4 regions of the Kosakonia radicincitans DSM 16656 genome follow, and region 1 is predicted to be linked to each of the others. Evidence: riboswitches for the same ligand, from Rfam matches in the RefSeq annotation. Region 1 holds a riboswitch; each other region holds the start of a gene.
The links. Region 1 has a riboswitch for fluoride ahead of crcB (fluoride efflux transporter CrcB). Riboswitches for the same ligand answer to the same signal wherever they lie in the genome.
Positions count from the first base shown of each region.

Region 2: linked by a shared signal. The riboswitch ahead of Y71_RS25085 (DHHA2 domain-containing protein) and the one ahead of crcB (fluoride efflux transporter CrcB) in region 1 are both predicted to bind fluoride.
Region 3: linked by a shared signal. The riboswitch ahead of Y71_RS30540 (hypothetical protein) and the one ahead of crcB (fluoride efflux transporter CrcB) in region 1 are both predicted to bind fluoride.
Region 4: linked by a shared signal. The riboswitch ahead of Y71_RS12995 (DHHA2 domain-containing protein) and the one ahead of crcB (fluoride efflux transporter CrcB) in region 1 are both predicted to bind fluoride.

Region 1 covers NZ_CP018016.1:4,449,066-4,457,013, forward strand. The annotation lists gene Y71_RS21390 (TonB-dependent receptor domain-containing protein) at 1-457, opposite strand, end outside; gene Y71_RS21395 (Rdx family protein) at 686-970, shown strand; gene Y71_RS21400 (hypothetical protein) at 1,395-1,733, opposite strand; gene crcB (fluoride efflux transporter CrcB) at 1,974-2,351, opposite strand; fluoride riboswitch at 2,430-2,499, opposite strand; gene mntP (manganese efflux pump MntP) at 2,530-3,099, opposite strand; gene zinT (metal-binding protein ZinT) at 3,324-3,968, shown strand; gene Y71_RS21420 (aromatic alcohol reductase) at 3,992-4,912, opposite strand; gene Y71_RS21425 (LysR family transcriptional regulator) at 5,053-5,946, shown strand; gene Y71_RS21430 (HD domain-containing protein) at 5,972-6,613, opposite strand; gene Y71_RS21435 (GlxA family transcriptional regulator) at 6,731-7,693, shown strand; gene Y71_RS21440 (SDR family NAD(P)-dependent oxidoreductase) at 7,816-7,948, shown strand, end outside.
Region 2 covers NZ_CP018016.1:5,218,393-5,226,340, reverse strand. The annotation lists gene Y71_RS25120 (DUF134 domain-containing protein) at 1-86, shown strand, start outside; gene Y71_RS25115 (NifB/NifX family molybdenum-iron cluster-binding protein) at 61-522, shown strand; gene Y71_RS30830 (PaaI family thioesterase) at 890-1,123, shown strand; gene Y71_RS25105 (Dps family protein) at 1,238-1,714, shown strand; gene Y71_RS25100 (ArsR/SmtB family transcription factor) at 2,017-2,367, opposite strand; gene Y71_RS25095 (FAD-dependent oxidoreductase) at 2,528-4,186, shown strand; gene nhaA (Na+/H+ antiporter NhaA) at 4,315-5,484, opposite strand; fluoride riboswitch at 5,769-5,837, shown strand; gene Y71_RS25085 (DHHA2 domain-containing protein) at 5,915-6,823, shown strand; gene tnpC (IS66 family transposase) at 6,955-7,948, opposite strand, start outside.
Region 3 covers NZ_CP018016.1:5,206,657-5,214,386, forward strand. The annotation lists partial or broken gene Y71_RS31195 (plasmid SOS inhibition protein A) at 1,747-2,082, opposite strand; fluoride riboswitch at 2,279-2,353, shown strand; gene Y71_RS30540 (hypothetical protein) at 2,395-3,030, shown strand; gene Y71_RS25035 (2,3-bisphosphoglycerate-dependent phosphoglycerate mutase) at 3,098-3,784, shown strand; gene Y71_RS25040 (MutS-related protein) at 4,109-5,617, opposite strand; gene Y71_RS25045 (MutS-related protein) at 5,614-7,152, opposite strand; gene Y71_RS25050 (universal stress protein) at 7,342-7,730, opposite strand, start outside.
Region 4 covers NZ_CP018016.1:2,678,921-2,686,868, reverse strand. The annotation lists gene fhuB (Fe(3+)-hydroxamate ABC transporter permease FhuB) at 1-136, shown strand, start outside; gene Y71_RS13000 (cyclic peptide export ABC transporter) at 166-1,779, shown strand; fluoride riboswitch at 1,993-2,061, shown strand; gene Y71_RS12995 (DHHA2 domain-containing protein) at 2,139-3,047, shown strand; gene Y71_RS12990 (adenine nucleotide alpha hydrolase family protein) at 3,044-3,469, shown strand; gene eno (phosphopyruvate hydratase) at 3,486-4,775, shown strand; gene uspF (universal stress protein UspF) at 5,044-5,478, shown strand; gene Y71_RS12975 (EAL domain-containing protein) at 6,016-7,572, shown strand; gene Y71_RS12970 (TetR/AcrR family transcriptional regulator) at 7,714-7,948, opposite strand, start outside.

The sequences.
Region 1 (7,948 bases):
CGAAGGTGTTCAGGCCCGCGCGGCTGACGTAGCTACGGCCGGTTGCATCCGGCTGCGGAATGCCATCAACATCAATTCCCACGCGGTTACTTTCCAGGCCGCGAATGTTGTAACCGGTGTAACCACCACGGTCAAAACCACTTTTGCCGTTACCAGAACCGCCGCTTGCGCCGGTCGCGCTAATCAGCGGCTCGTAACGCATGATAGAGCCGAAATCTTTCGCGCCTTTGTTTTGTAAATCCTGTGCGCTAACGGAATGGCTACTTCCTGCTTTCAGCACCGGTGCAGGCGCCGTAACGACCATCTGTTCGGCCGTATCCTGTTTCGCATTCGTTGCGGTAGTCGTCGAGGTATCGGTATCCGCTGCCAGCGCGGTGTTCTGATACAGGGCTGCGAGTAATGAAGTCACCACCACGCGCTTCCTGAAGCGACGCGGAGAAAGTTGCGATTTACACATAATATTTTGTAAGCCTTAGAATTTATTAGTATCAGGCTCACGTCTTACTTCCAGTCGTTCCACGAAACGAGAATACGTCAGGACAAAAATGCAGGTTATCGTTATGTTATGAGCTCAGATAGTAATGATAATGATTATCACTTGCAATGAATTCATAAATTTCTCACCTTTGTGTCCGCACTTTGCATACACTTTGCTGTCTGATTCGCCTTTTGGAGGGACGAGAAAATGAACAAACCGGCGATTACTTTACATTATTGCTCGCAGTGTAACTGGATGCTGCGCGCCAGCTGGATGGCGCAAGAACTGCTACATACGTTCAGTACCGATCTCGGATCGGTGCGTCTGATCCCCGGCACAGGCGGAATTTTTGTGATTGATATCGATGGCACAGTCATCTGGGATCGTAAGCAGGAAGGCGGTTTTCCCGATGCTGCAGAGTTAAAACGCCGCGTGCGCGACTACTGCTTCCCGGAAAAACCGCTCGGGCACGTAGAGAAAAAAAGCGATTAAGCGTCAAGCTGCGCAGGCAGTCATTGATGATGCGCATTGCGACCAATAAAAAGTTTTAGCAGGTAAAAAAAAGCCGCCCGCAAGGGGCGGCTGCAAATGCGACACCAGGGTTTCAAACGTCAGAATGGATGAAATATGTTCAGATTATCAATAATTTCAATGTGTTAACGATGAAAATATTCATTCACAAAGATCTTTTATTTTCATTACAAATCCCTGTTTTACAGGGATATTCTGATCATCGTTTTACAATTTGTTAGCACGCTCATTGTTAGTAACGAAGATGCACTTGCATGCCTTCAGACACAGAGCGGATTTCCTGTGTCTGAGGGTTCTTTTTTCGGGTTTTTCATTCAATTACGGGCAGTACATTGAGCGTTCGCTGCACTGCCAGTAAATTTATTTTTACATTCAGTAATGGAAGTTATTGAGTGCTATTTTCGGCAGGTGGTTTGCGATTCGCCATAATTGAAATAAAATATTTTTGATACGGCGAAAACTCAAAATTAATCGTGTCAGTCGCATCAAAATTAATAATTTTCACATACGTATAGCGCTCAATCATTTCATGGCCAGAAGTGTCACCTCTGAAAAAATCGTGCATTCCGTAACTCTCTTGCTCTTTGCCCATCAACCACTCCAGACTCACATGTAAATGGCGAAAAACCTGGCCTGCGAACCGTTCTGGCTTACCGTTTCCCGGCAAGCCAAATAAAACAAAAAAATCAAAAATATAATATTTTCTGCTATCAGATTTTTCCACCAACTGATATTGCTAAAGCGCTTATTCTTAATAATTATTACGGGCTATATCGTGCATGTCCGTTGCGTCAATGTTCCTAATTCTGCTTATTTAGTGGCATTAGTCAATACTCACTCATAGCGCCATTAAAAAAATAGGAAAAAACATCTTCGCAAGATTAAAATAAAAATGTTGCCAATAGTCCTGGTATTTTTACGGTTAAAGAGAGGGGAAGATATTTACCTTCCCCTGCATACAGTCTCAATACAGTGCGTTAATCAGCGTAAAACCCAGCGCCGTCATCAGCAACGAGCCCAGTACGTGCACCAGCACGGAGGTCATTGCCCACAGATAATTTCCCGTTTGCAACTGCGCGAAAATCTCCAGCGAGAAGGTTGAAAAAGTTGTCATGCCGCCGCACAGGCCCGTGGTGATCAGCAATCGCCAGGTGGGATCGAGATGCGGCTGGCGCGTAAAGAACGCCAGCGCGCCACCAATGATCATGCCACCCAGCAGGTTAACCAGCAGCGTACCCGGCGGCAGATTGGGAAAAAGCGCATTTAAACGTAGAGAGAGCAGCCAGCGGATAACGCAGCCTGCGGAACCACCCACAATGACGGCAAATAAAGACTTCAGCATGTTTTTCCTCATCAATACATCACGTTGAGGCATGCGGGAGGGACAAAAGAAAAACGCCCGACATGCCTCCATTTAAGAGTCATATCAGGCGTCATCAGCTTCTCCAGGAAGCGGTTGGGTAAGGTGGAACGCCATCACCTTCTGGCGCATTGTTAATGATTTTGCCCCTGCAGGCAAGTTACAGTAAGCCTAAGTGCTCAACCAGAATTAAACTGCCGATACCCATCAGCACCACGCCGCCGAGCACTTCCGCCCATTTGCCGATCGCCGCGCCAAGAAAACGCCCCAGCAGCATACCCGTAGTCGCCATAATCGTTGTCGCAAGGCCAATCATCAGCGCAGTCACCACGATATTCACGTTGAGAAACGCCAACCCGACACCCACGGCCATCGCATCCAGACTGGTGGCAATGGCGGTGGTCACCAGCAGCCAAAAACCGTGACGGCGCGGGGCTTCAACGTTTTCGTCAGGCGATTTGCTCACCCCCTCTTTCACCATCCGCGCGCCAAGCGCCAGCAGCAGCACAAAGGCGATCCAGTGATCCCAGTGCATGATGTACTGGCTGGCGGCCAGCCCCGCAGCCCAGCCAATTACCGGCGTGATAGCCTCAATGACGCCGAAGATCAACCCTGTTCTCAGCGCTTCGCGAACGGGCGGACGTTGTAACACCGCGCCCTTGCCAATGGCAGCAGCGAAGGAATCCATCGACATCCCAAAGGCCAGAATAATCATTGCATAGAAACTCATTGCTCACCCTTTAAAACCGCCTCAACAGAGGGGAAAAACACTGCGCTGCGAAAAGAGCGGCAATGGTGCCACAGCAACGACAAAAAGGCAAAAATTACTTATTTATCATCAACATATAGATGATGCTATGTTTTATAACCGAAGCTATGTTGCACACATTGATGATTTCTAATATTGTTATATTATAACATTTCATCACATAACAAATCATCAGGGAGCGCAGTATGATCATGAAGAAATCCGCCTTTGTTCTGGGTATGGGCGTATTACTGGGTAGTACACAGAGCATGGCTCACGATCATCACCACGGAAAGCCGCTGACAGAGGTGGAACGCAAAGCCAGCGAAGGCATTATCGACGATAAAGATGTCAAGGATCGGTCACTGTCCGACTGGGACGGGATCTGGCAATCGCTGAACCCATATCTGCTGAATGGCGATCTCGATCCGGTGCTGGAGAAAAAAGCGCAGCACGGCGACAAAACGGTGGAGGAGTACCGCACTTACTACAAAAAAGGCTATGCGACCAACATCGATACCATCGGCATTGAAAATAATGTGATTGAGTTTCACACCGGCAAAACGGTCACCCGCTGCCGCTATGACTACGCCGGTTATAAAATTCTGACCTACACCTCCGGCAAGAAAGGCGTGCGCTATCTGTTTGAATGCAATGACGCGCAGTCAAAAGCACCGAAATTTGTGCAGTTCAGCGACCACATTATTGCGCCGCGCCAGTCGCTGCATTTCCATATTTTTATGGGCAACGAATCCCAGCAAGTGCTGCTGAAAGAGATGGATAACTGGCCGACCTTCTATCCGTACAATTTGAACAAAGCGCAGATCGTAGACGAAATGCTGCACCATTGATGCCTGCGGGTGATTCAGCCTGTTTACGCCAGATGTGCCTGCAACCAGCCTTTAACGTCCTGCGTCGCTATCTGATGCCGGGCGTTCCAGGTCTGCTCCATCGGCCACCAGACCCCTTCGCCGCGGGCGAAAGCGGTGCGATAGCGGCACATTTGATCCTCCGGTTGCAGGCGCAATGCATCCGTTAACGCGGGCAGCGTATAAACGCCTCTTTTAAATGCCTGCCCTGTTACGGCTTCAACGGTATCCGCAAGCGTGGCATACGAGAGCGTTTCCCCGGCAATCAGTACCACCTCATTCATAATGCGTGGTTGATGCAGATAGATAGTGGTAGTCAGCCGACCAATATCGGCAGGCGAAGTCACCGTCACCCGCGTCTCCCATCCGCCCAGCGCATTTATCGTTTTTTGCTCCAGATTCACCACATCGAATGCTGGTTCAAACAGGAAACTGGTAAACATACCGGTCGACACGATCACCCATTCGGTGCCGGTTTGCGCCCGCAACAGTTCCCGGACATCATACTGCTCGTCCCACACCGGCTGGCCGCTGCCTTTTCCCACCACGTCGTAATCCACACCAAACTGCCATGGAAAATAGCGGCGTATACCTGCAGCCAGCACTGCACGGGTGATTTTAAGCTGCGTACCCGTTCCGGCGACAAAGCCCATGCAATTGATCACCGTATCAAACTGCGCCAGCAGCGGGATGAGCGAGTCAACCGTGCTGGTCGCAATATCGACAGCGATAAATCTCGCACCGCGATCCACCCATTTTTGGTGTGCCGCCGATCGCAAATAGCCACATTCATCCCACGCGCCTGGCGAAACCACAACCGTAACTGTGCCCTGCGCCTGCGTCACGGCAGGTACCAGCATGTTCAGCACCGCCGCGCCGAGTTGTCCCGCCCCAAGCACCAATACGTTTTCGTTCTGTATAGCCATTTCACGTCCTCATTCAATCAGATGGCAGTTTTACTGCACTGCGAAAAGATTACGGCGAAGGCGTGATTTCGATAAGGTACAAAATTCAGGTTAGACTGTTCGTTAAAATGGGATAATCGAAAAAAAGCGGAGGGGGAAAAGTGGATAAACTGGAATCGATGCGCGTCTATGTGCAGGTGGTGGAAACGCGCAGTTTTGCCCGCACTGCAGAAGCACTCGGCCTGCCGCGCTCCACCGTCTCACGGGTAATTAAAGAGCTGGAAAACGGGCTGGGCTTGCAGCTTTTACAGCGCACCACACGCAAACTCAGCGTGACGGCGGAAGGAAGCCGCTACTACGAGGCGAGCAAAAGGATACTGGATGATATCACTGCGCTGGAGTCCTCTTTCCCCGGCACTCACGGCCAGCCCGCAGGTCGCCTGAAAATCGGCATGCCGCAATCGCTGGCGCGACACTGCATCCTGCCCCGGCTGGGTGAATTTTTGCACCGCTACCCGCAACTGGCGGTGACGCTGTGCTCCAGCGATAACGTGGAGGATGTGATCCAGGAAGGGTACGACTGCGTGATTCGTACCGGCAGAGTGGAGGATTCCACCACGCTGGTGGCACGCTCACTGGCGAAGTTTAGCTGGGTGGTGCTGGCTTCCCCGCAGTACATCGCGCAGTATGGCAATCCCGCTGATTTACAGGCGTTACGCCAGCATAAAGCCGTGGGTTATCTGAATCACCGTACCGGGCGCACCACCGACTGGCTGCTGAGCCACGCAGGCGACGATCATGAAATTCGCCTCAGCGAGACGCTGATCGTTGACGATACGGATGCCTATATTCAGGCCGGGATACAAGGGTTGGGGCTGATTCGCGTCGCCAGTTATCTGGCGCAACCCTGGCTGGCAAGCGGAGCGCTGGTGCGCTGTATGGAGAACTACACCTTTGACTTGCCCCTGTCACTGGTTTACCCGCAAAGCCGCTATTTACCCCCCTCAGTGCGGGCATTTTATGACTGGAGCAAAGCGGTGCTCAATCAGCAATAAACCGGGCAATCGCCCGGCGGTTCACTCAGCCTTTCCACGGCGACTGGCGGATGATGCGACAGAAGTTCAGCGGCGCAAAGTGCGGATCTTTATCGGCTAACACATCGGCTTTAACGTTGCCAAACGTGGTCGCAGGCCGGTGTTTAATGCCGTCATAAAAGGCCTGGATGATCTCCTCTTTAAAACGGGCCGGGCGTGGATATTGACCAACCACGGCTTCACGTTCCGCCTCGTCAAAACCGTTATAGCCAATGCCCAGCACATCCATTTCCACACCTGCGGTGACCAGCGCAATTTCCGGCGCCATAAATTCCGGAATACCCGGCGTGGTGTGCAGTGCAATGGCCGTCCACACCTTGTCCATATCCTGTTGCGTCACGCCATAGTGCTGCATAAATTCGCGCGCCGCATTGGCTCCATCCACTTCGAAACGCTTATCACAACTGCAATGTTCGTGGGTTAACCCCATGTCGTGAAACATACAACCGACATAGAGTAATTCGTGGTCAACCTTGATATCGCGCTGCCTGCCCGCTAATGCCGCCCAGTAGTAAACGCGGCTGGAGTGGTTAAACAGCAGGTCTGATTCAGTATCGCGAACCAGGGCGGTGGCGTCGCGCGCCATCTGGCTATCAGGGATGCGAATACCTTGTACGTTGAAGCTCATGTTTTCTCTCCGGCTGGAATGTGTGTGGGTCATTCTAGAAGAGAAAAGTTGTGTCTATAACAGCTCAAAACAGGCAATATCGGACATAACGTTATCCGCAGACTCCAGAGGTGAAAGATGCTGCATACCATCGTCATACTGGCTGTTCCTGGCGTGCAATTGCTGGATGTTGCCGGGCCTTTTGATGCGTTTGCCGAAGCCAACCGCCTGCTGCATCGCCAGGTTTACCAGCCGGTATTGATGTCGCTGGAAGGAAAGCACCTTCACTCCTCTTCCGGCGTGGCGCTTAATGCAAATGCCAGGCTTACTGATTTTTCACCGCCAGAGAATGTTTCCTTCCTGATTGCTGGTGCGCCGGACATCGACGCGCGTGCGCTGACGGAACGGCAAATCGCCGCCGTTACTGCCCTTTGCCGCCAGAGCGTGCGCTATGGCTCGGTCTGTACCGGCGCGCTGCTGCTGGCGCAAACCGGGCTGCTGCATCAGCGCCAGGTGGCGACGCACTGGTCGGTCGCGGAGCAACTCGCCAGGCGCTATCCGGATATCGCGGTTGATGCGGATGCGTTGTACGTCGCGGACGGGCCGGTCAGAACGGCGGCGGGCGTCACCTCCGGCATGGATCTGGCGCTGCGTTTTATCGAAGAAGATCTCGGTCGCGACGTCGCCCAGGACGTTGCGGCCAATCTGGTGATGTTTTTTCGTCGTCCCGCCGGGCAGGGGCATTTTGTGCGTAAGCAGCAGATCTCCGTTGGCGGGCGTTCGGCGTTGCAGGACTTACAGCGCTGGGCATTGCAGCACCTGGCGCAGGTAAAAAATGTCACGCAGATGGCGGAGCATATTCATCTCAGCGAGCGCCACCTCAATCGCCTGTTTCAGCAGGAGATGGCAAAGAGCACCGGCGAGTGGCTGGAAGAAGCGCGGATTGCGCAAGCACGGGAACTGCTGGCCAGCGGCCTGGCGATTAAAACGGTTGCCGCACGCTGCGGCTACAGCAGCGGTGATGTCCTGCGCCGGGCATTTATTAAAGTCACCGGTTTAACTCCCACGGTGTACCGCAAAATCTATGGCAGCCGCCTGTAGCGAAACGCGTTTGCAGGCCAGATTGCAAATGTCCTGAATTAGCACCATCAACGTCATTTAAGACATCCCTGACTCACTTATGATGCTTCCATCGCATCCATTGTTGAACCAGGGAGTCTGCTATGAACATCGCTACACAACATCACAAAGGCACTGCCGTTATTACCGGCGCATCGACCGGTATCGGCGCGATTTACGCCAACCGCCTGGCCCGTATGGGCTACGACCTGATTATCGTTGCCCGCAATCATAACC
Region 2 (7,948 bases), 770 kb from region 1:
ACTGTCTCACTCAGGGTAAGGCCTTAATAATGCACTCTGAAAGGGAAGGAGTTACACAAGATGATCACAGCCATTCCAGTGAATGACGACCGGGTAGCAAATCATTTTACCAAAGCGAGTCACCTTGTCCTGGTGGATGAGCGCGGTGTGGAGCTCAGCCGGACAGAAAATCCCGCGCTGGGCGCAGATTGTTCAGGTAAACGGAAGCTGGTTGACCTTCTGGTTCAACAACAGGTCAGCCGCGTTGTGGTCCGTAACATTGGGGAACGGATGCTGGGTAAATTGCTGGGGCATCAGATCGCGGTGTACCAGACTGACTGTGGCCGTCGTTTGTTCACTGAACTGTGTGATCCGGATACCCGTGTACTGACTGAACTGAACAAACCGGAGCAGGGACGCCAGTCCTTTAACCATGAGGCGAAGGGGAAAAAATGCTGTCACTCTGACGGGAACACAGCAGAAAATGCGTGCCTGCGGGGTCATCAGCATCATCACGGAAACGGGCGCTGTTGCCATTCCTGAGTTTATTTCATCACGGGTGGTGATTTTTATCCGACCCGTATTGTGTATAAACCAGGAGCCGGAATGTGTGGAGGAGGCAGTAATGACTGCCGGGTATGAGAACCCCATCTGACTGAATTCCGGATGCCTCCCGTCAGTACAACCGGACACTGAACAGAAACAGATGAATTGTTATCTTAATGCCAGAAAAACCCATACCTGTTGTATGGCCTGTGGTTCCCGCGACAACAACCCTGATTCGGTGAGCTTAATGTTTTCAGAACACCCGGATGGCTCTGTATGTGCGAACTACACGGCCGATCACAGGCATCAGGGCTATACGGGTCTTTTACATGGCGGAATGACGAGTACCCTGCTGGATGCAGCAATGACTCATTGTTTGTTCATGCAGGGTGTGCAGGCCCTGACGGCTGAACTGACGGTCAGATTCATTTCACCCGTTTGTACCGGGGAAAAACTGATGGTATGTGCCAGACTGCTTGGGCAACGCAGGGGGATTTACCAGCTCGAAGCATGGCTGACAAAGGGACAGCAGAAAGTGGCACGTGCCACGGCGAAATTCATTGTCCCGTCGCAGGATATTGCTCTGGCACATCGCTAGTGTGACAGACGACAGGTGTACCTGGTTATTATAAAAATTTGAGGCGTGTTTTGCCCAGACCGGAAAGAATAATGGCACATCATATATCCCACTGAAACAATGTAAGAGGTAGTTATGAGTAAACAAATCATTGATATTGGTATTGCTGAATCATCCCGTGTGGAAATTGCAGACGGCCTGGCACGGCTTCTTGCTGACACCTATACCCTGTATATAAAAACACATTACTATCACTGGAATGTAACTGGCCCCATGTTTAACAGCTTACATTTAATGTTTGAAGATCAATACAATGAGCTGGCCACTGCCGTTGATGATATCGCTGAACGTATACGCTCGCTCGGATGCTTTGCGCCCGGCACATATCATGAATTTTCACGTTTAACAGCGGTTAATGAAGACAAGGATATTCCGGCAGCAAAAAACATGATTGAGAATCTTGTCCAGGGCCAGGAGACCGTGGTTAAAACTGCACGTTCCCTTTTCCCGGTCGTTAATAATGCGAATGATGAAGCCACAGCAGATCTGCTTACGCAACGTATCCAGTTGCATGAGAAAACTGCCTGGATGTTGCGTAGCCTGCTTGAATAATGTCACCCGGTGGCAGCCGAAAAAAGGTTTGTCAGCCACTGGCCATTGCTGACAGTGCAGTACCATCCGTGCTCCTGTGGCTGTTTTTTCTGACCGTAACAGTATTAAACACCAATGAATCAGTGGGTTAATCAGTGAACGCGTGAGCGATAAATACAGTCCGGACAGGCATTACCGGCGGGTATATCCGGACCACTGTCGCTTTCCCGTTACAGTATTGCAGACTCCGGCCAGGCACTTCACAGCCTGAACAGGGTTAATGAACCACTGATAAAACGGTTTGCGGGGAAAGCAGAATCACATTATTCGTTGTTATGGCTTCCGTTACCGGTGTCTGCCTGCGGACAGTAGAGCTCATATAAGGTATTTAACAACGTCATGATACGTTTATCCTCAATACGGTAAAATACCATTTTCCCTGCCCGTCGGGTCTCTACCAGCTTTAAGCGACGCATGACACCAAGCTGCTGAGACAGGGTTGGCTGAGAAATACCGACCGCCGCTTCCAGCTCGGCTACGTTTGCTTCCCCCTGGCTTAACTGACACATCAACAATAGCCGGTCACTGTTGGCCAGTCCCCGTAAGACATCTGCTGCCCCCAGGGCTGCATTTTTCATATCGGTCTGACGTTTTGTGTCTTCATTCATGGGCATTGCTGATTTCTCACATTATGTATTTTTATATAATATAGTTTAGTATAATGATGGTAGCATAATTTTGCCACCGTGTTCTTCAGGTCTGCAGCGTCCAGCTGGACCGGGTAACTAATTATATCTGGCAGATATTTTGCCCCGAGTGAACAGAGAGGATGTAATGAAAATAGTGATTGTTGGTGGTGTTGCCGGGGGCGCATCCGCTGCAGCCAGGGCTCGTCGGTTATCAGAGGATGTCAGTATTGTTGTGTTTGAGCGGGGAAGCGATGTCTCTTTCGCCAACTGTGGATTGCCTTATCATATAGGCGGAAAAATTCCGTTAAGGCAGTCGCTGATTCTGAAAACTCCGGAGGATTTTAAATCCCGTTTTAACATAGACGTCCGTATCCGTCATGAAGTGACGTCAGTAGACCCGGTTAATAAGACAGTGACGGTTAAAAATCTGACCTCCGGGGAGGTCCATACCGAAGAATGGGATCGTCTGCTCCTCAGTACCGGTGCCGCTCCGGTTGTCCCCCCCTTGCCCGGACTACAGGAAGAGGGTGTCTTTACGCTTCGAAATCTTACTGACATGGATGCTATCCAGGCGTGGATTGAGCAACATAAAATCGCTCACACCACGCTTGTCGGGGGGGGATTTATCGGGCTCGAAGTGATGGAGGCACTGAGCGAAAGGGGGATCAGTGTGACCCTGCTGGAGATGGGGGAACAGGTTATGGCTCCGGTTGATCCTGAAATGGCATCGGCCCTGCATCAGGAAATCAGGAGTCATGGCGTTGATCTGCGTCTCAGAACGGCGCTCACCGAGGTACTGCGGACAGAGACGGGATTCCGCGTTGCACTGTCTGACGGTGGGTTTCTGCAGACCGACATGGTTATTCTCGCCATCGGGGTAAAACCTGAGAGCAGCCTTGCCACAGGAGCCGGGCTCGCCGTGGGTAAACGGGGAGGCATAAGTGTCAATGCCTGTATGCAGACAAGTATCCCTGACATCTACGCCGTGGGGGATGCAGTTGAAACACCTGACCTTGTCTTTCAGGAACCCGCTAATGTTCCTCTGGCAGGGCCAGCCAACCGCCAGGGACGCATTGCTGCTGACAATATGCTCGATCGTCACAGCTTTTACCATGGCAGTCAGGGGACATCCATTTGTAAGGTATTTTCGCTGAGTATTGGCAGTGTCGGGGCGAATGAAAAGCAGCTGAAAGCCCATGGTACCCGATACGAGAAGGTTTACGTCCATGCCGCTGATCATGCCAGTTACTACCCGGGGGCAACAATGATCAGTCTGAAACTGCTGTTCAGCCCCGATACCGGTAAAATTCTCGGGGCCCAGGCGTCAGGGAAAAAAGGGGTTGATAAACGCATCGATGTCCTGGCTGTCGCACAGCGCGCGGGGCTTACCGTCAACGATCTCGAGCATCTGGAGCTGACCTATGCTCCTCCTTTTAACAGTGCAAGGGACGTCGTTAACCAGGCTGGAATGGTGGCGGCAAATGTCATCAAGGGAGATACGGTCATCAGTCATGTCAGCGATGTGTTACAACGGGAACCGGGCAGTTATTGTTTAGTTGATATTCGGTCTCCTGCAGAACTGAAACAATTTGGTGAATATCCTGACGCGCTATCCATCCCTCTTGATTCCCTGCGGGAGAATCTTGAAAAATTACCTGAAGATAAAGATATTTTTATCGGTTGTCAGAGTGGCCTGCGCGGGCATGTGGCATACCGTATTCTGCAGGCTCACGGCTTCCGGACATATAATCTGAGCGGTGGATTTATAACCTGGCAGGCGGTTACGGAGTCAATGAGTCAATAAGAGATGACGTGCCATTTGCATGGCACGTCATCTCCCCGTATTCATTGAATATACATTATGTGGAATGGAAAATATTCAAGAAGAATGAAAGCTTTAATAACAGCTCGACACTCAGCATTTGTTACATCTCAACGCTGACGCGGGAGCAACATGATAAGCGCCCCAGTCAACGCAGACAGAACTGATCCCACCAGTACGCCGACTTTCACTTCATCTATGAGTAACTGGCTTTCCGCAAATGCAAGGTTGCCAATGAAAAGGCTCATGGTAAAACCAATTCCGCACAGAACAGAGACGCCGTATATCTGCAGCCACGAGCTGTTTTCCGGTTTTTTGGCCAGCCCCAGACCGACAGCGAGCAGCGAAAGGCCAAAAACGCCCACCTGCTTACCCAGGAAGAGTCCCGTGGCCACACCAACTGGCACGGGTGACAGAAGATCCTCTGCGGTCAGGCCTGTGAGCGATACGCCTGCATTCGCGAAACCAAACACCGGCAGAATAAGGAAAACCACCCACGGCTCAAGACCATGTTCAAGTCGCTCCAGCGGTGAACCGGAAGTGCTGTCTGTTTTCAGCGGGATGAAAAGGGCCACCAGAATACCAGCCACCGTAGCATGAACCCCCGACTGCAGCATAAAAAACCACATCAGGCAGCCTGCAACGAGGTAGGGAAACAATCGTTTAAGGCCGGCCCTGTTCATCATGAACATCATCAGTGCGGTTACCATAGCGCCGCCCAGCATCATGAGTGAAATATGACTGGTATAAAAAATCGCAATTATCGCTACGGCCCCCATGTCATCAAGGATGGCAAGGGCAGAGAGAAAAATCTTCAGTGATGCCGGAACCCGCTTTCCCAGCAAAGTCAGCACGCCGAGCGCGAACGCAATGTCCGTCGCGGCCGGGATAGCCCATCCGCGAAGCGTCTCTGCATTACCGGCATTAAACCAGGCATAAATCAGTGCCGGCACGACAACGCCCCCCAGCGCCGCAAAACCCGGCAGGGCACGCTGGCTCCATGTTGCCAGTTGCCCGGCAAGAAGCTCCCGCTTAATCTCAAGACCGACAAAGAGAAAAAAGATGGCCATCAGGCCGTCGTTGACCCAGTGCTCCGTGGAAAGCCCGGCAGTTTTGTATTTCAGCAGTAATTCATATCCCTCAAGCAGGGGAGAGTTAGCTATCACGATGGCTGCTACAGACGCGAGGATGAGTATAATACCGCCCGCAGCCGGGGAACTGATAAACCCGCTGATAACTCCGTTAAGTTTTTTTCTGTTTGCGCGCATGGGCTGTGGCATACAACCTCCTTTCAGAATGTTTAGACCAGGCTGTTTTCCTGCGGAAAACGTGGATCTGTCCGTGAAAACACCTGGTGGATGACATTATCAGGCTTGCCTGCATGACATCGCCCACCTGAAATGATTGATAAGCAAAAAATTTTATCACAAACGTTTATCTGCACCGTTGTAATGCGAGTAAATTCCGGTAAATGCTGTACACCTTACCTTTCTCAGCCATACACCTTCATGGGCACAGGAAAAAGCCTTTGTCTGCTGACTTTCCAGAGGCGTTGAGCTATGATGTCTCTAAAGGTGATGGCGTTCCACCTTTCCCAACCGCCCCGTCCGGGGCTGATGACGCCTGATATGACTCTTGATTTTCAGGAGGTATGTCAGGCCGTCGATAAATCCTTCCGGCCTGTGTACTTCCCTTAACGGGGATACATCTTTGATTAATGTTTTTGGTCATCTTAACCCTGACAGCGACGCTGTCTGCACCGCAGCCGTGACGGCGGGCTGGCTCAACCGGTGTAACCGTCCTGCCCGTGCCTGGCGGCCCGGTGAAGCGAATCCTGAGACACGCTATATTTTTGAAGCTGCCGGGCTCTCCCTGCCGCCCCTGCTGGATATTCCACTGAAAGGTGAACCGGTATGGCTGGTCGATTTTACCGAACCGGCACAGGGGCCTGCTGATCTCCTCCAGAGCAATATCATCGGGATTATCGACCATCACCGGCTTGGCGGTCTGGTCACGCAACTGCCGCCGGAGGTCTGGATAAAACCGGCAGGCAGCAGCGCAACAGTACTCTGGCTGCTGATGGATGCAGAAATGCGCCGCACAATGCCCCCGACTCACGCCATCCTGCTTCTTGGCGCGCTGCTCAGCGACACCGTTAATCTGCGCTCACCCACCACGACGGAAGACGATATCCGTACAGCCACTGAACTCTGCGTTCTGTCGGGAGTAAAACGTAAGGCGTTTGCCCGCGGGCTACTGGCAGCCAAAACCGATATCACCGGACAGTCCACAGAACAGCTTCTGCATAAAGACCTTAAGACCTTTTCGCTCGCCGGCACGGATGTGCGTATCGCACAACTGGAGGTGAGTTCACCAGGCCAGGTCACTCCCGTACTGGATGAACTGCAAAATGCGATGGCGCAGATGGCGGTGACAACCGGAGCCGGACTTATCGTGCTGATGGTGACTGATATCCGTGAATACTTTTCAACACTGTATTTCGCCGGGCCGGAGAGTGGCAACGCGGCGCCCTGCTCCGTGCCGGACATGGTCAGCCGGAAGAAACAGCTTCTGCCCTGGCTGGAACACTTCCTCAATCAAAGCCGGAGACAGCCATGAAAATCTACACACATGCACTTGTTCTTGTTCAGGGGAAAGAGGATGGCGTCCCCTTGCTCGCACTGGCGGCAACTCTGTCCCGCCTGCTGCAAATGTAAGCGTACACCGAGGGCCGTATTGACAGGGATGTGTTATTCAGTTGGCGGTGTGATGCGCCAGGGTAGCAGTTCGCTGACCCGGTTGACCGGCCAGTCGGCGATGACGTCAAGCACATAGCGGAGGTAGCCTTCTGGATCCACGCTGTTCAGTTTGCACGTTCCGATCAGGCTGTACAGCAGTGCTCCCCGCTCACCACCATGGTCAGAACCGAAGAACAGGAAGTTTTTACGACCCAGGCTGACCGTCCGCAGGGCATTTTCAGCGATGTTGTTGTCTGCTTCGGCCCAACCATCTTCCGCATAGTACGTCAGTGCCGGCCACTGGTTAAGTGCGTACGCGAACGCTTTTGTCAGCTCCGAGTGTCGCGACAGGATTTTCATCTTTTCACGCAGCCAGCTTTCCAGGGATTTCAACAGCGGTTTCGCTTTCTGCTGACGTTCAGCAAGCCGCTGCTCTGCCGGCATTCCCCTTATATTCGCCTCTATGGCGTACAACTGACCGATCTGCCTCAGGGCTTCTTCCGTCAGGGCTGACGGGGTGCGGACGTGCACATCGTGGATCTTCCGGCGGGCGTGAGCCCAGCAGGCGGCTTCCGTTATCCGGCCATTGCGGTACAGCTCGTTGAACCCGGCGTACGCATCCGCCTGCAGCACACCGCTGAAGCCGGCAAGATGGGTCTGCGGATGGATGCCTTTTCTGTCCGGGCTGTAAGCGAACCACACCGCCGGCGCCAGCTCTGACCCGGCGTTACGGTCGTCACGAACGTAGGTCCACAACCGCCCGGTCTTCGTTTTCTTATTACCTGGCAACAGCACCGGGACAGGCGTGTCATCAGCATGGAGCTTGCCGTCAGTCAGCACATAGTCCTGAAGCGCCTCTTCCAGCGGTGACAGTAACCGGCAGCACGCATCCACCCAGCCTGACAGGAGTGAGCGGCTCAGTTCCATGCCCTGGCGGCTATATATTTCAGACTGGCGATACAGCGGTGTGTGCTCTGCATACTTTGAGGTCAGCACGCGGGCCAGC
Region 3 (7,730 bases), 760 kb from region 1:
GTTTGCAACCGGAATTCAGCGTCTGAACGAAAGAGGAAACGTTGGCGAGAACCACCATTGAGATGAAAAGGCCATAAACAGGCATTGTAAGTAAAAGGACCTTCGTCGCTGTACGACCTCCGTTTTCAAAGGTTAAACGGAGTTACCGCCCGAAGGCTCCGTCTCTCAGGTCATGACGGTTTTGGCAAGCAATCACCCGAAGGCGTCCCTCTCAGATTGCAGGGACATTGGCATGTTGCTTTACGCAACGGTATAACGGAGCCATGTTAGATCAGAGTGCGATCCTTTATCAAGGTTACAACAGCAAAAAGCAAAGTTAGTATGTTCCGAAATTAAATCATGAAGGAGCAGTTTACGTTCGGATTCGATATCTTGAGACTATTTTGTCTTGCATGTACTCGGTGAAATACATTATCTCAGGATAAATAAATTCTTTAGTCAAACTATATAAATTCAATCCTCCCGAACTTCATCAATTTTTTCTTTAGGAATAACTATTTTTAATAACCATGAATTTCCCCTTTAAATCTGAAAGGCTTACCCCATCGATTTGCGATATTGTATCAAAAAGGTTCGCAGGATAAGCCTCATCATTAATCCCTTTTGAAAATAGCGATACACCCCTGATTTTTCACTCATTGATTTATAGGTAGTTGTTTTATTATAGCTTGATGTTCATTAAACATGTCGACATTATCTTAATTTCCGCTGCAGTTGGAGTCCATTTCGCCCTAGAACAATTTCAAAGATTAAAGAAAAGGCTTCAAAAAAATTTATTTCAGACACACTGAGACCCAATATCTTTAAATAAAAAAATTAAAGTTTTTATTTTATTTTTAGCCCAACCTTAAATTATAATAAATTAAGAGAAATTTACATTTTCAAGATAGTCATCAATCTTTTTAAAAGAACCACATCAAAAGGGTCAGCGATATAATTTTCATAATTCACCCCATAAAAATGACAGCTTTTATAATACACTTCTTAGCAAAAATTTCGCTCTACTTGAATTACTCCAAGAAATTTCGAACTTTGCATTACATCTAATTTACTATCTGGAACATCCCAAGTCATGAAAGCAGCAGCATCAGTTAGCTCATCTGAATTTTTTCTGTAGCAAAATACAGAGCAACTAATGGGCTTTTTTCCAGTCTATAACCTTGTCGATAAACCATAGCGTTACGCAGCCACATGAAGATCATTTTCATTCATAGTATACTCGCTGATAATATTTACATCAGTGATCTGTTCCCAGTTGTTCGTGTCAACGCAAAGCCTCTTCTCCTGCCTTACGGCGGGTAAACTGCTACTCTGATGTTGTCGAGACATAGAGTTGGCCCTGTGATGCGCCTCCTTTCATTCACCCAGAGTAGCCCCCAGCGGTCGGGAAGTTCATCAATGGTAATGACATCCTCCAGACACAGAAAATAACAAAAATCGCCCATCCCCCCACTGCCCTGTGGGGTTTCAGCCGGTCACGCAGAAAATCTGCCCGTGACACTTTCACCTACACCACCACGCTGGCCGCTTTGAATCCCCGCCGGCAGCCCCATGCGTCTGCCTGTTCGTTTTCCCTTAACGCGCCGACTTCGATAAAGGCAACATTGCCCACTGACCGCCCCTGCTTTCGGTGCGCAGCGACCAGCGACGGGCAATGTCTGCCAGTTCCATATGTATCATATGCCCTCCAAGCTGGTTCAGCTTGGAGGGCACGCGCCAGCGGTCAGCCGCACGCGGGCCGTCAGGCTACTCCTCCACCGTGTCCCGGGGGCGGAGAACACACCCAAAGTGGATCACCGCGTCCTGGTGCCACCTGAGTTCCGCCAGCGAGGGAAAGCGCCTGCGCCACTGCCAGAACATCGATGCCAGTTCGTCCGACCAGCGCGAATACTATGCTCCCACCGTTTCCGGCGACTGAACACTCAGATCAGCCCGCGCGACCAGGCTCTGATGCAGCATGGCCTCATGGCACCAGCGTTTATCTTCCTTCCGCTGTACCTTGTGCCAGCGCAGATTCACGCGTTTTTCCACACGGGGCTGGTTACGCCAGACCACATCCGGGAACAGACACTGCTGCACCACCTCCGACAGGGGCGAAAGGTGAATGATGATTTTCGTCCGCGAATGGATAACTCATCAGGATATTCACCAATTTTTTTTCGTTCTGCGGGAGAGCGAATATCAAGTTAACAATACCTGCCTGTTTCCCGTTGTAACACATCGCTGATATGGCATGCCGTAATAAATATTGATTTCAGAGAAAGTCTCATTTAAGCTCAATCCATAAGGTGATGGTGCTCCACCTTTCCCAACCGCCAGTACTTTCAAACTGGATGATGACGCCTGATATACAATATCGCTGTTTCCTTTTAAGCATGTATGTCAGGTGTTTCTATGCGAAATTCAGACAATTTCTTCTCATTCCACAAAACGCCCTTGTCAAAATGTTCTCTTTTCATTCATGTTATTGGGCTGCGCTACACTGTCTGTAGTGTTCCAGCTTCGGCCGACCCGCTTAACCACATCGGCGGACCAGCCCCCCATTATCGTCCAGGAAAATTCACCTGCTCGACAACGAAGAATCAAGAAACCATCACCACATTACGTGAAATTTCGGACCTGAATAATGACGCATTCGTTTGCGGACTTCGTTACAGTCGTCTAAAAACTGGTGCCCCCTGCGGCAGAGAGCGCATTGAAAAATACAATCAGTTGAGCGTATTGAAAACGCTATGGGTGAGGCGGCAGTCTTTATCGGTAAGCCAGCCTTTAAAAAAGCCAGTCCTGTACCTACCCCATACCTTCGATCTGGGGGCTATAAGGAGGTCCTCTGTGAATCCTAAAATACTCTTACTATCAACGGTCATCGGAATACTGACAACTTGTCTGGTTTTCCTAATCTCAGATGTATTTTTTTCCGCACTTCCTGATGATTACGTGGCAATCGCTATTGCCCTTTTCATCGGGAGTAGCAGCCATTTGCTGGTCCGCCATTTTCTCAGCAGAACATCGAAAAAAAAAGGTTATTAAACGTGAATGCCAGGAAAACCCTGGCAATTTATTGATACGTACTATTAACAACAACGGGTTCTGGGTCATGGGAAAAATAATTTTGCTCCGACATGGCGAAAGTGAATGGAATCAGCAAAATCGTTTTACAGGATGGACAGACGTTACGCTGACCAGGAGAGGAGAAGAAGAAGCCCGACATGCAGCCAGGCTCATAAAACAGGCTGGTATACAGATAGATTCAGCCTGTACATCTGTTCTCAACCGGGCAATACATTCACTTTGGTTGATAATGGAGACACTGAACCTGTTATGGCTGCCAGTGAGTAAAACCTGGCGGTTGAATGAACGTCATTATGGCGCCCTGCAAGGGATGAGGAAAGATGAAGCGGCACAACAAATGGGCGAGGAACTGGTGTATCACTGGCGAAAAAGTTACCGAGGTATTCCGCCTTTGCTTGCGGCAGCCCCACAACTTCTCCATCGCGAAGCCCGCTATCACCATATTGCTCTGTCAGATCTCCCAAAAGGTGAAAGTCTTGAGATGGCACTACGAAGAGTTATACCTTACTGGCAGCATGTCATCGCTCCCCGCGTCGTCAGCGGAGAAACATTATTACTGATCGGCCATGCCAATATGCTTCGGGCTCTGACAATGTACCTTGAGCAGACAGACGAAAATAATGTAATGGATCTGCATATCCCTACGGGTGTCCCAGTCCTTTATGAAATGAGCGAAGACAAAACCATCAGTGGTCGCTATATACTGGAGTAAGTTACGATATTCTGTGGGTTTAAGTGTTTTATTTATAATTCATTATTAGCAATGATTATCTGCGTATCACTAGTATGTGTCCATATGTTGCCGGACCGTTCCACCGTGCCCCAGCGTGGAGTTTTTATGTTACCACTGGATTGTATGGTGGTATGACAATGCTCTCCACTTTTCCTTCTGAAGACGAGGCATTTAGTCAGAACAGCAATTCTTTTATTAATAACACCATTCTATCGATTCACTACTGATGAAAGCGGCTGGCCATTTAATGATGGCAATGCTTTAAAAACACATCCCTGTTCTGTTTTTATCAGGAACAGAGGATCATGCAAGCTCATCAGATGTAAAAACCGCCTGATATAAGTCTTCACCAAAGCTAGTATCCATCGGTGCTCCCTCCTCGATCCTGAACGTCCTTTCACCATCGTCTCGTCTTTCAGCACACAGATATTCGGTATCTGGATGGAATTCCTGATAAAACGCGCAGGCAAACTCTGAACAATGGGTAACAAAAAAAATTTTTACCCTGCTCTCTGCAAGCGCCATCACAATCCCCCTGATAATATCAGCCCCTTCCCGGCTGTTGGTCGCTGAAAACGACTCATTGAACAGGACAAGATCGTCTTGTTCCAGAAGATCAACGATATCGCGCATACGCAGGAGCTCTTCATCCAGTTTTCCACTAACCATAGAGCTATCCTCTTCACACTTATAGTGAGTAAAGATTTGACCGCAAATATTGGTACAGAAATACTCAGCCACGACAAACATTCCGCTTTGCATCATTATCTGTGCCAGTCCAATACTACGTAAAAAGGTAGACTTCCCGCCCTGATTTGCACCGGTAATAATGAATGTGTTTTTATTATCAGTCTTTAATGTATTGCCGACGATATTCTTGTCTGATGTAAGCCCCAGACAAACATCATACAACGATTCAAAAACCAGACGACGCTCTCGTTTATATACAGGAACAGGGAAACACTGGGGTAAATTGCGTTTATTTAATTCTTCAGCAAGGTTAATGCAGCACACATAAAATCCTAGCTCTGCACGCAGTGATTTGAAAAAATTCCGTAAATGCTCTGTAGACTGCGCCATTGCACTAGCAACCAGTACCAGTCCCTCATCCCGTAAATCGCTAAGTGCTCTGAAGCCATTTTCATCACGAGGGGCTATTTGAACCGAGTAATGTTCAGGTCTCCTTGAGAAAATGCGCCTGAACCAGCACTTATCCGGCGAGTTGGGTTCTCTGAGAATATACTCGTCTCCACGACTTCCCGGACCAAGCTTGGCACTCATTAATACGCCTCTTTTGAAGTCCATCTGTTTAAGATGTTCTTCTATACCCCTCAGATAATCCTCATTCAGTTCCTGGATAATCATCTTCAGGAGGCGTGTCATTCCGGATGAATCAAAAAAATAAATATTTTTTTCAGCAATAGCTCTGACTTTCTTTAAATTTTCAAGAAAAAAACGAGTGAAGGAAATTGACTGATGAAGCATTGCTGAGGGGGAATGACCAAATACAATGTAGTGAAGTTTTTCTTTCTCCATCGCCAGGCACTCAACAACCGCCTGATAAAATTCACTGATAATATTTGAGTTATAAAGACAGTCACGCAAAATAGCCTGTCTGTACTCAATACACGGAACGTCAGCAAGCGACTGAGAACAGGCTTTTTCGACCACTGAATATAAAAACTCATCCCCAGCAGAAAGACTCTGGAATAATACATCCAACCCCAGATCTCTCACCTGGATATTGAAATTATCCGGGAAGATATCATCCAAAACAAAATCAGCATCTTTATACATCAGATATACGTTCATCCATTCAACTCCCCTTTTATTTTTTCATATGTCAGACCATACTTCTGAACCAATGTCGCTGACCACGCCACGCCATCCGAAGGTTTTCTGGCAATCCTGTAGGTTCGTGAAGCCCTTTCATCATTTTCCACCGTACTCATCATACTGACGATAGCCCGATCCAGTCTGGTGAGTTCATCGATAAAAGTCACACATACACAAAGTGCATCCAGCATCACTATTTTTTTAATAATTTGGGTTCCAAGGTATAACGCGTCGTGTGAAGTTGTTGAGGTAAAAATCTCATTCATGATAATAAGGCTTTTTGATGTAGCCACATCAAGTATAGATTTGATCCGTACAAGGTCGTCATACAATTTACCCCTAAAATCATGAATATTTTCGCTTTTTTCAAAATGAGTAAAAATATTATCGACCAGAAACAAATTCGCATCCTCTGCGGGAACGTATAGCCCCAGCAAAGCCAGATAGTGCAACTGTCCGATCATTCTGGCAAATGTGGTTTTCCCTCCCTGATTAGGGCCAGAAACAACTAAAATGCGTTCACGTTCCCGCAACTGAAAATCATTACATACTACATTCTCTTTTTTCTTCAGAAGTGAATAAGCAAGAGCCAGATCAAATCCGTTGGTGACTGTTATATTTTTATTATTAACATTTATCTCAGGAATACAAAATGATAATCCAGCGTTCTGAAAGTTGCGGAAATATTCGATGCTGGCAAGATAAAACTGGATTTCACGTTCAAAAATGTTCAGTGTATGACTCTGATAATCGCTTCTGGTTTCAATAAACGTATCGAGTTCAGAAAAAACAGACGGAAAAAGTCTGGCAACGCACTCCAGAATCCTGGCTTCAACATTAGTCATGACAGTGTCATGACTCTTAAAATCAAGTTTAACCGTTACATCACGTTGTTTGAATTTTGAGAAAACACTAATAATCTTATCGCTATAGTTTATTTCATCTGCATGGTGTTCCACATTGATTGTGTCACCTTTAATTCTGAGATTATAGCGAATTCCCTCAAGATTATCTTTTATCCGGCTTGCCATTGCGGATAAACTTTTGAAATTCTCACTATCAATGTATCCGGAAAGATAATTTCTAAAATTTGTCATACCGGACGACCGAAGTAACAACGAGCTTAAATGCTCCCGGAATTTTGTAACCGACTGACAATAAAGTAGTATACACTCAAGTTCCCAACGTTTTTGCTGATAATGATAGTACCGGCACTCCTTTTTCCCAGAAATCTCTCTAATTTTCTGCATGTCAGATGAGAATTCCTTTATAGCACTATAGAGATTTTCATTTCCAACATCCTGAATTATGCCCTGCCGATAGTAGATATCGTCAAGATATTCTAATGGTGAATAAAAAAATGGTTTAATATTATACACTTCCCGATCATGAGTTATCGAAGTGATAACTTTATCAAGGTTCAAATCAGCAAAACATGCAGGTTCATTTTTTCTGAGTGTATGCTGACGGTTTCCGTCGAGTGTGGCATACAATATGCTTATAAATTCCATCTTTTCTCCAGACTGACTTTGTTGCCATATTATCCATTGAATATAAAAATCATTTACATTCACATATTAAATTGCATGACATGCTAAAATGGTCACAGTATAAAAATGGAGGCTATCATGGACTATTTAATAATGACGTTAATTCTCCTTTCACTGGGCCTGATTTGTGTTTTTGCTTTCTCGCTATGGTCACTGAACCGAACTTCTCGTAAAAAAAACACAAGGAAATAAATCTGTTGCGTACCATCCAATGAGAATATTCTCATGGGTAACTGTTACCGGGCAAGGGGCATGGTCCACCACCTGTCGAGCAACTGAACCCAACAACCACTGAGAAAACTGTTTTTTTCCTCTGTGCCCGACCACAATATGATCGATACCATGACCATCGGCATAATGCAGAATCTGTTCTGCCGGATGCCCTGTGGCAATATGTAATCTGGTTTTTTTTTTCATTTCCGGATACTGTTTCCTCAGATTTCTCATCCTCTGATAGAAGTAGGATTGTGTCCGACTCACAAAATCCTGCATCTCAACCTCACCGCCAAACTCAGTTAAGTGAAAAACAGCCATAACAT
Region 4 (7,948 bases), 1.8 Mb from region 1:
GACGTTTGCTGACTGGATTGGGCGCAATGGCCTCTATCCACGTCAGTTGCCTGTAGGGCTGGTCGCCTCGCTGATTGGTGTCCCGTTGCTGATATGGCCACTGCTGCGGGGCAAAGTATCCCGGCAGGCTGAATAAAGAATGTGCATAAAGTGAAAGGAATACAGATGTCGGTATTGATAATGGTCTTCAGGATGGTTCGAGGCTGGCTTATCCTCGCCACGATCGCTGGGCTGATCAGCGGTTTTTGTAATGCTACGCTGCTGGCAATGATTAACCACAGCCTTAACCAGCCTCTGTCCGCCGCCTGGTTCAGCCCCGGTGTCGACTTCGCCCTGCTGACCCTGCTGATGCTGGCCAGCCGGGTTATCTCTCAAACGACATTTATGTCGCTGGGCCAAAAGGTGAAAGCCCGACTGCGTAAACAACTGGTCCGGAACATCAGTGAAACCAGTTGGCTGCAGCTGGAAAAAGCCGGAATGGCGAAAGCGTTATCGGCATTGACGCAGGATCTCGATACGCTGGTAGTCTTTTTTGTTAGCCTGCCTAACCTTTGTATCTATGGTGCAGTGATCGCTGGCTGCCTCATCTACCTTGGCAGCCTGTCGCCGAGCGTTCTGTTGCTGGCTATCGTTGCCATCCTGCTGGGAAGTTTCGGCTATCGTGCGGCTCAGGGCCCGGCAATGGGGCTGTTGCGCACGTCGCGTCAACGGGAAGATACGCTGATTCAGCAGTGTAAAAAATTGTTCGATGGCGCACGGGAGTTCAGGCTCAATACCATGCGCCGCCAGCAGTTTGTTGGCAGTGAGTTGTCCCATACCATTGAAGCCGTATGCCGGGAGCGCACCCGGGGGTACGCACTGTACGGTCTGGCCAGCAGTTGGGGCAGTATTCTGTTTTTTGCCTTTATCGGAGTCGTACTCTTCGGGCTGCGCGACATGCTGGCACTGGATACCCGAACGTTGACTGGCTATATCATGGTCTTCCTGTATATGGTGGTTCCGGTGGAAGGCATCCTCTCTGCTCTGCCTGCCATCGCAGGTGCCCGGATCGCAATGCAGCGGGTCCAGCAACTTACCACCGGATTAAGCCCGGAAATTTCCCCGAAAACGTACGCGGCAGAACCATTTACCTCTCTGGCACTGGAGAATATTCACTACCAGTATCAGGGTGAAGATGGGGAACGTTTTTCCCTCGGCCCGTTGAGCCTGACCTTTACGCCCGGGGAGCGTGTCTTTATCGTTGGCGGCAACGGTAGCGGTAAAACCACGCTGGCAAACTTGCTGGTGGGGATCTTCCCCGCTGACAGCGGCCAGCTATGGCTGAATGGCAACCCTGTCGCGGCAGACGATCTCCAGCACTGGCGTCAGCACTTTTCAGTGATTTTCAGCGATTTCTTTCTCTTTGATGATGTTGTGTTCGTCACCGATCGGACGCAGTCACAGGTTGAGCATCTTCTTAACCTGCTCAAACTTAAGCATAAAGTCAGCTTTAACAACGGGCGCTTCTCTACCGTCGCACTCTCTCAGGGGCAGCGTAAAAGACTGGCCCTGTTGCAGAGCTGGCTGGAGAACCGCCCGATCTATCTGTTCGATGAATGGGCTGCCGACCAGGATCCGGAGTTTAAGGCCGTTTTCTATCTCGAGTTGCTGCCAATGCTGAAAGCGGAGGGGAAAACCGTGATCGCCATTACTCATGACGATCGCTATTTCCATCTGGCGGATCGGCTCATTAAGCTGGAGTCGGGTAAGATTGTCGAACACTCGCCTCTGGTAGCGTGAGAAGGCCGCTCAGCTTTTGCAGAGCAATGTCACGGCCACCAGTCATCAAACAGCCGGGGCGGCAGCCTGACATTACATGGCGCCGCGCCCGACAATTGCAGGGATGCACTGAAATCAGCCCAGCGTGACATTTGAGCCGTCTGTTGAACCCGTGGCAATTAAGTATTAACCAGCCGAAATGGTGGCTGACAGCTTTGTTCTTCTGACCTATACTGCCTGCAAGGTGATGGCGTTCCACCTTTCCCAACCGCCCCGTCCGGGGCTGATGACGCCTGATATGACTCTTGATTTTCAGGAGGTATGTCAGGCCGTCGATAAATCCTTCCGGCCTGTGTACTTCCCTTAACGGGGATACATCTTTGATTAATGTTTTTGGTCATCTTAACCCTGACAGCGACGCTGTCTGCACCGCAGCCGTGACGGCGGGCTGGCTCAACCGGTGTAATCGTCCTGCCCGTGCCTGGCGGCCCGGTGAAGCGAATCCTGAGACACGCTATATTTTTGAAGCTGCCGGGCTCTCCCTGCCGCCCCTGCTTGATATTCCACTGAAAGGTGAACCGGTATGGCTGGTCGATTTTACCGAACCGGCACAGGGGCCTGCTGATCTCCTCCAGAGCAATATCATCGGGATTATCGACCATCACCGGCTTGGCGGTCTGGTCACGCAACTGCCGCCGGAGGTCTGGATAAAACCGGCAGGCAGCAGCGCAACAGTACTCTGGCTGCTGATGGATGCAGAAATGCGCCGCACAATGCCCCCGACTCACGCCATCCTGCTTCTTGGCGCGCTGCTCAGCGACACCGTTAATCTGCGCTCACCCACCACGACGGAAGACGATATCCGTACAGCCACTGAACTCTGCGTTCTGTCGGGAGTAAAACGTAAGGCGTTTGCCCGCGGGCTATTGGCAGCCAAAACCGATATCACCGGACAGTCCACAGAACAGCTTCTGCATAAAGACCTTAAGACCTTTTCGCTCGCCGGCACGGATGTGCGTATCGCACAACTGGAGGTGAGTTCACCAGGCCAGGTCACTCCCGTACTGGATGAACTGCAAAATGCGATGGCGCAGATGGCGGTGACAACCGGAGCCGGACTTATCGTGCTGATGGTGACTGATATCCGTGAATACTTTTCAACACTGTATTTCGCCGGGCCGGAGAGTGGCAACGCGGCGCCCTGCTCCGTGCCGGACATGGTCAGCCGGAAGAAACAGCTTCTGCCCTGGCTGGAACACTTCCTCAATCAAAGCCGGAGACAGCCATGAAAATCTACACACATGCACTTGTTCTTGTTCAGGGGAAAGAGGATGGCGTCCCCCTGCTCGCACTGGCGGCAACTCTGTCCCGCCTGCTGCAAATGAACATCACACTTGCTCATATCTGTAATGACTATCGGGAGATGAACTACATATCGGACGGCCTGATGGACGATGCCGTATCAAAAGACGTTGTTCAGGCGAAGGCGTTGTTCAGTGAGCTGACGTCCTCTGTGGCGGAGCACGTTGACGCGCGAGAGCTGGTCACCATGCGGCGTTTTGAAGATGTACAGAAATGCATTACCGACACCGGTGTGGACCTGGTGATTGCAGGCCACCGGAACCGTTTTATGGGAGCACTGACGTCCCGTTCGGCTGAATACGTTAACCACCTGAACGTAGACGTTCTGATTAAACACATTCACGACTGAGCTACAGGAGAACTGTATGAATTTTCTACTTGAAAAAGTCACGGCCCGCGAAATTCTCGACTCTCGCGGTAATCCCACGGTTGAGGTGGACGCTTTTACTTCAGATGGTCAGATGGCACGTGCATCGGTACCGTCCGGGGCCAGTACCGGCTCAAGAGAGGCAACTGAACGCCGCGATGGTGATCCCGGGCGTTTCGGCGGGAAAGGAGTCCGTGATGCCGTTAAGGCCGTGGAGACAGAAATTTGCGACGCCGTCAGGGGAACCGATGTGCGGGAGCAGCGGCGACTGGATAATCTGATGCGGGAACTGGACGGTACGGAGAACAAAAGCCGACTTGGTGCCAATGCCATTCTGGGTGTTTCGCTGGCGGTGGCCAGACTGGCCGCTCAGGTCACCCGTCAGCCACTTTACCGCTATCTCGGCGGACTCAATGCCAGCCTTTTGCCCGTTCCGTGTATGAATATTATTAACGGTGGCGTTCATGCCCGTGGTCAGGGAGCCGATTTTCAGGAATTCATGATAGCACCGCACGGTGCTTCAACGCTGGCAGAGGCCGTTCGTCAGGGCAACGAGGTCTATCAGACTCTGCGCCAGATCCTGCTGTCCCGGAACCTCTCCGCTGCGGTGGGCGATGAAGGGGGATTTGCTCCGGCCGTCTCCTCGAACCGTGAGCCGCTGGAATTCATTGTTCAGGCCATTGAGAAAGCCGGTTACCGACCGGGGGAAGATATCAGTATCTGTATGGACCCGGCATCCAGCGAATTTTACCGTGACGGGAAATATCACCTTCGCACCGAAAACAGCGCCCTGAGCGCTGAAGAGATGACGGATTATTATGGTGAACTGATGAGCCACTTCCCCATTGTCCTGCTTGAAGACGGGCTCGCCGAGGATGACTGGGCTGGCTGGAAACATCTGCATGAGAAACTTGGCGGACGCGCCGAACTGGTCGGTGACGACCTTTTCGTAACGAATGTGAAGTATATCCGCCGGGGTATTGAAGAAAACCTGGCCAGCGCGGCGCTCATCAAACTCAACCAGATTGGTACGTTGAGCGAGACGTTCGACGCGGTTTCACTGTGTCATGAACACGGATGGGGCGCTTTTATTTCGCACCGCAGCGGTGAAACCATGGACACGTTTATCGCCGACATGACGGTGGCATTGCGGGCGGGGCATCTGAAAACCGGCGCGCCATGCCGCGGCGAACGTATTGAAAAATACAATCAGCTTATGCGCATTGAGCAGGAACTGGGCAATGAAGCCCGATATGCAGGCATCAAAGCTTTTGTTCGCCGTGCCTGACCGAAATCATCATGGCATCTGCCGTGTGTATGCCGGTGAAAACCGGCATACACCCTTCAGGTTATATTCACCTGAACAAGCATGATAATGAAACTGACTCCGACTTTATTACTGTCCGAATGAATCCTTCTGATTTTGATGTACCTTCCCACGGTATGTTTCATCTTCGATAAGGAGTGAAATGGAATCAAAATTTGGCTGCAGGTACACATTTTTTAATTGTAAAGAGACTATTCTCAACTAAACAAAATAATACAGGAGGTCTAAAGTGTACAATTCTATTCTGGTTCCCATCGATATCTCTGAAACAGAGCTGACCCACCAGGTCATTCCCTTTGTTCAGGCGCACGCTGTGATGAATACCGCCAGAGTGCATTTTCTCACGGTTATACCTTCGTTACCGTATTATTCAACGTTGGGTCTGGCCTATTCGATTGAAATGCCGAAAATGAAAGAAATACAGCATGCTGCATTATCAAAACTGGATGAGCTTGCTAAGCAATTCAAATTGCCATCCGAAAAGATCCAGACCCATGTTGCAACCGGATCACCAAAGGATCAAATCCTCAAGCTTGCCGATTCGATTAATGCGGATTTAATCATCATTGCCTCCCATCGACCGGATATCTCTACCTATCTGTTGGGTTCAAACGCTGCAGCAGTGGTGAGACACGCCAGATGCCCTGTTCTGGTCGTTCGGTAACATGTTCCGGCGGGCCAGGAAAAGGCCCCCGGAGAAGACAGGAGTTTCATGCTTTCTCCTGAGGCGCGACAAGACCAGAGGAACCGGGCACAGTTAACGGAAAGAACCCGGTGGCGTATGTGATATTTTCGGTTTTCCACACAGCCAGGCTTTGATAACACAGCTGTAATTTCTAACTGTCGTATGGTTGCAATGCTGCGCAAGATCGTTGCCTGGCTGCATACACTCTGACCAGAGACTCCCCCTTTTCACGGGGTTGGATGACCCTGTCAAAATTTCCCGAAAAGTCAGGGAATTGCCAGAATATTTAGCCAGACTGAAGCCGGTTATTCCTGATTATGACTCGGGGTAAGGGTCACAGGTATCGCCGAATGAGGGAATGGGTATACATTACTGATAAAGTCCAGAACCGTACGGCCGATAATCACGAAAACTGTTGTTTACCTCTCATGTCACAATGCGATGGCAGGAGTATGGTCAATATTATGCAAAGCGTTCACGCCGGATAACCATAACGACAGGGGGATGCTGTCAATAATGCCAATGCAAATACTGAAAATTATCCACCACCGGATCAGTATCTACACGCTTTCAATAGTCTTAACATTCGGCGTTCTGTACGGCACAGGACAAGGGGTTTATTATTACTATATCCATGAAAAAATGGAAGATTATGCTGATTCAATTCTGGCACGCAGTGACAGCCTGATCGAGCAGGTAAAACTGATTGATGGACTTCGACAGGAGTTCGCAGTCTATGAGCCATGCAGTAGCCAGTACCTGAATGCGCTGCGAAAACAGCTCTGGCCCTACCCTCTGATTAAGGATATCGCCTATGTTGATGATGAGAAAATTATCTGTTCAGCCCTCTGGGGAAAACTGAATTCACCTGTTTCTTTAAATATATTCAGAAATAAGGTTAATCGGGGTAGTTATACCTGGGTATTTGACGCATTGATAGAAGAGAACATTACCGCAGATGTTCTTTACACCAATAACTTCGCCATAACGGTTTCTCCCTTTGCCTTCAAGCGTTTCTGGGAGGAAGCCAATAAAATGGATTTTGATGCTGTCATAGGTGATTTTAACCACGAAAATCATTTTTTCATGATTGGCAAAAACACGCAATTACTGGAATCGGTAGAGCATAATAAAGCTCATTCTTTGTTGTACTTTACTGAACACTCCTGCAACAGGGTGAATGATATTTGTGTTATTACCGGAACCTCACACTCTCTCTTCTTCAAAAACAATATTTATGTCCTGGCGTTTTTATTTAGCCTGTCCTTTATTATCGGGTCTTTGATTGGCACGCTGTATGTTAATGGCTTATCACATAAGCAATCATTACTTTCCCGGCTGGAAAATGCAATTCTGAATCGGGAATTACATTTCGTCTATCAACCCATATACAAAGTTAAAGACCGGAATATAACCGGAGTAGAGGCACTTTTACGCTGGACAGATCCTCAGATAGGATATATTGGCCCTGATATATTTATTCCGCTTGCGGAAAGAAATGGCTTAATAGCCAAGATTAGCCAGTATGTGGTTGAGCATGCCATCAGGGAGTGTGCGCCAATATTGCTGAACAACGATATCACTTTAAGCATCAACGTGAGTTGTGCTGATATCTGCTCTGCGGAATTTCGTGAAAAACTGCTGAGCACGTTAAAAAAAGAAAACGTTGCAGGCAAGTCTATTATTCTTGAAATTACGGAAAGACAAAGCTCCGGAACCGATGATATCAAGCAAGCGATGGATTTTTTTAAGGGTACCGGTATCATGTTTGCACTTGACGATTTCGGAACCGGTTATTCGAATCTGAACTGGCTTTCATTACTTGACGTTGATGAAATTAAAATTGATAAATCATTAACTGATTCGATAGGGACTGAATCCATCAATAAACATATTCTTCCTGGTTTGATAGAAATGTTTAAAAACATTCCTAAAATAGTGGTCTTCGAAGGAGTGGAAACTGAAATGCAGTATCAGTTCCTCAGGGAAAATGTACCTGAGAGCTGTGCTCAGGGATGGTATTTCGCAAAAGCTGTTCCTTTAAGCGAACTACGTGCCGTCCTCGCGGGTTAATGGTGAACATCCGTTAACCACACCGGCACAGATTTTACTTATGACCTGGATCTGACCGGCTGGCGCAATCACTGACAGATATAAATTACGGAGCTGGCCGATGCGACAATCAGAACGGTGCATTCGGCTCAGCCCTGTCGGTTAATTACGTAAGCCGCTCGCCAGGAGCGTAAATACCTCAATATAGTTAGGAAGCGCTTTTTGCGGATCGTCGCAGGCCGCAATCGACAGCGCGGCATTCATTGCCGCACCATTTAACATGCGCGCAGCGGCATCGGCATCCACCGACTTAAGAATACCACGATCAATCATATTCAACACCGCCTGGCGGGTGGATTCCAGGCAGCTATTCTGGCTTGGCCACTGCGCCGGGTCG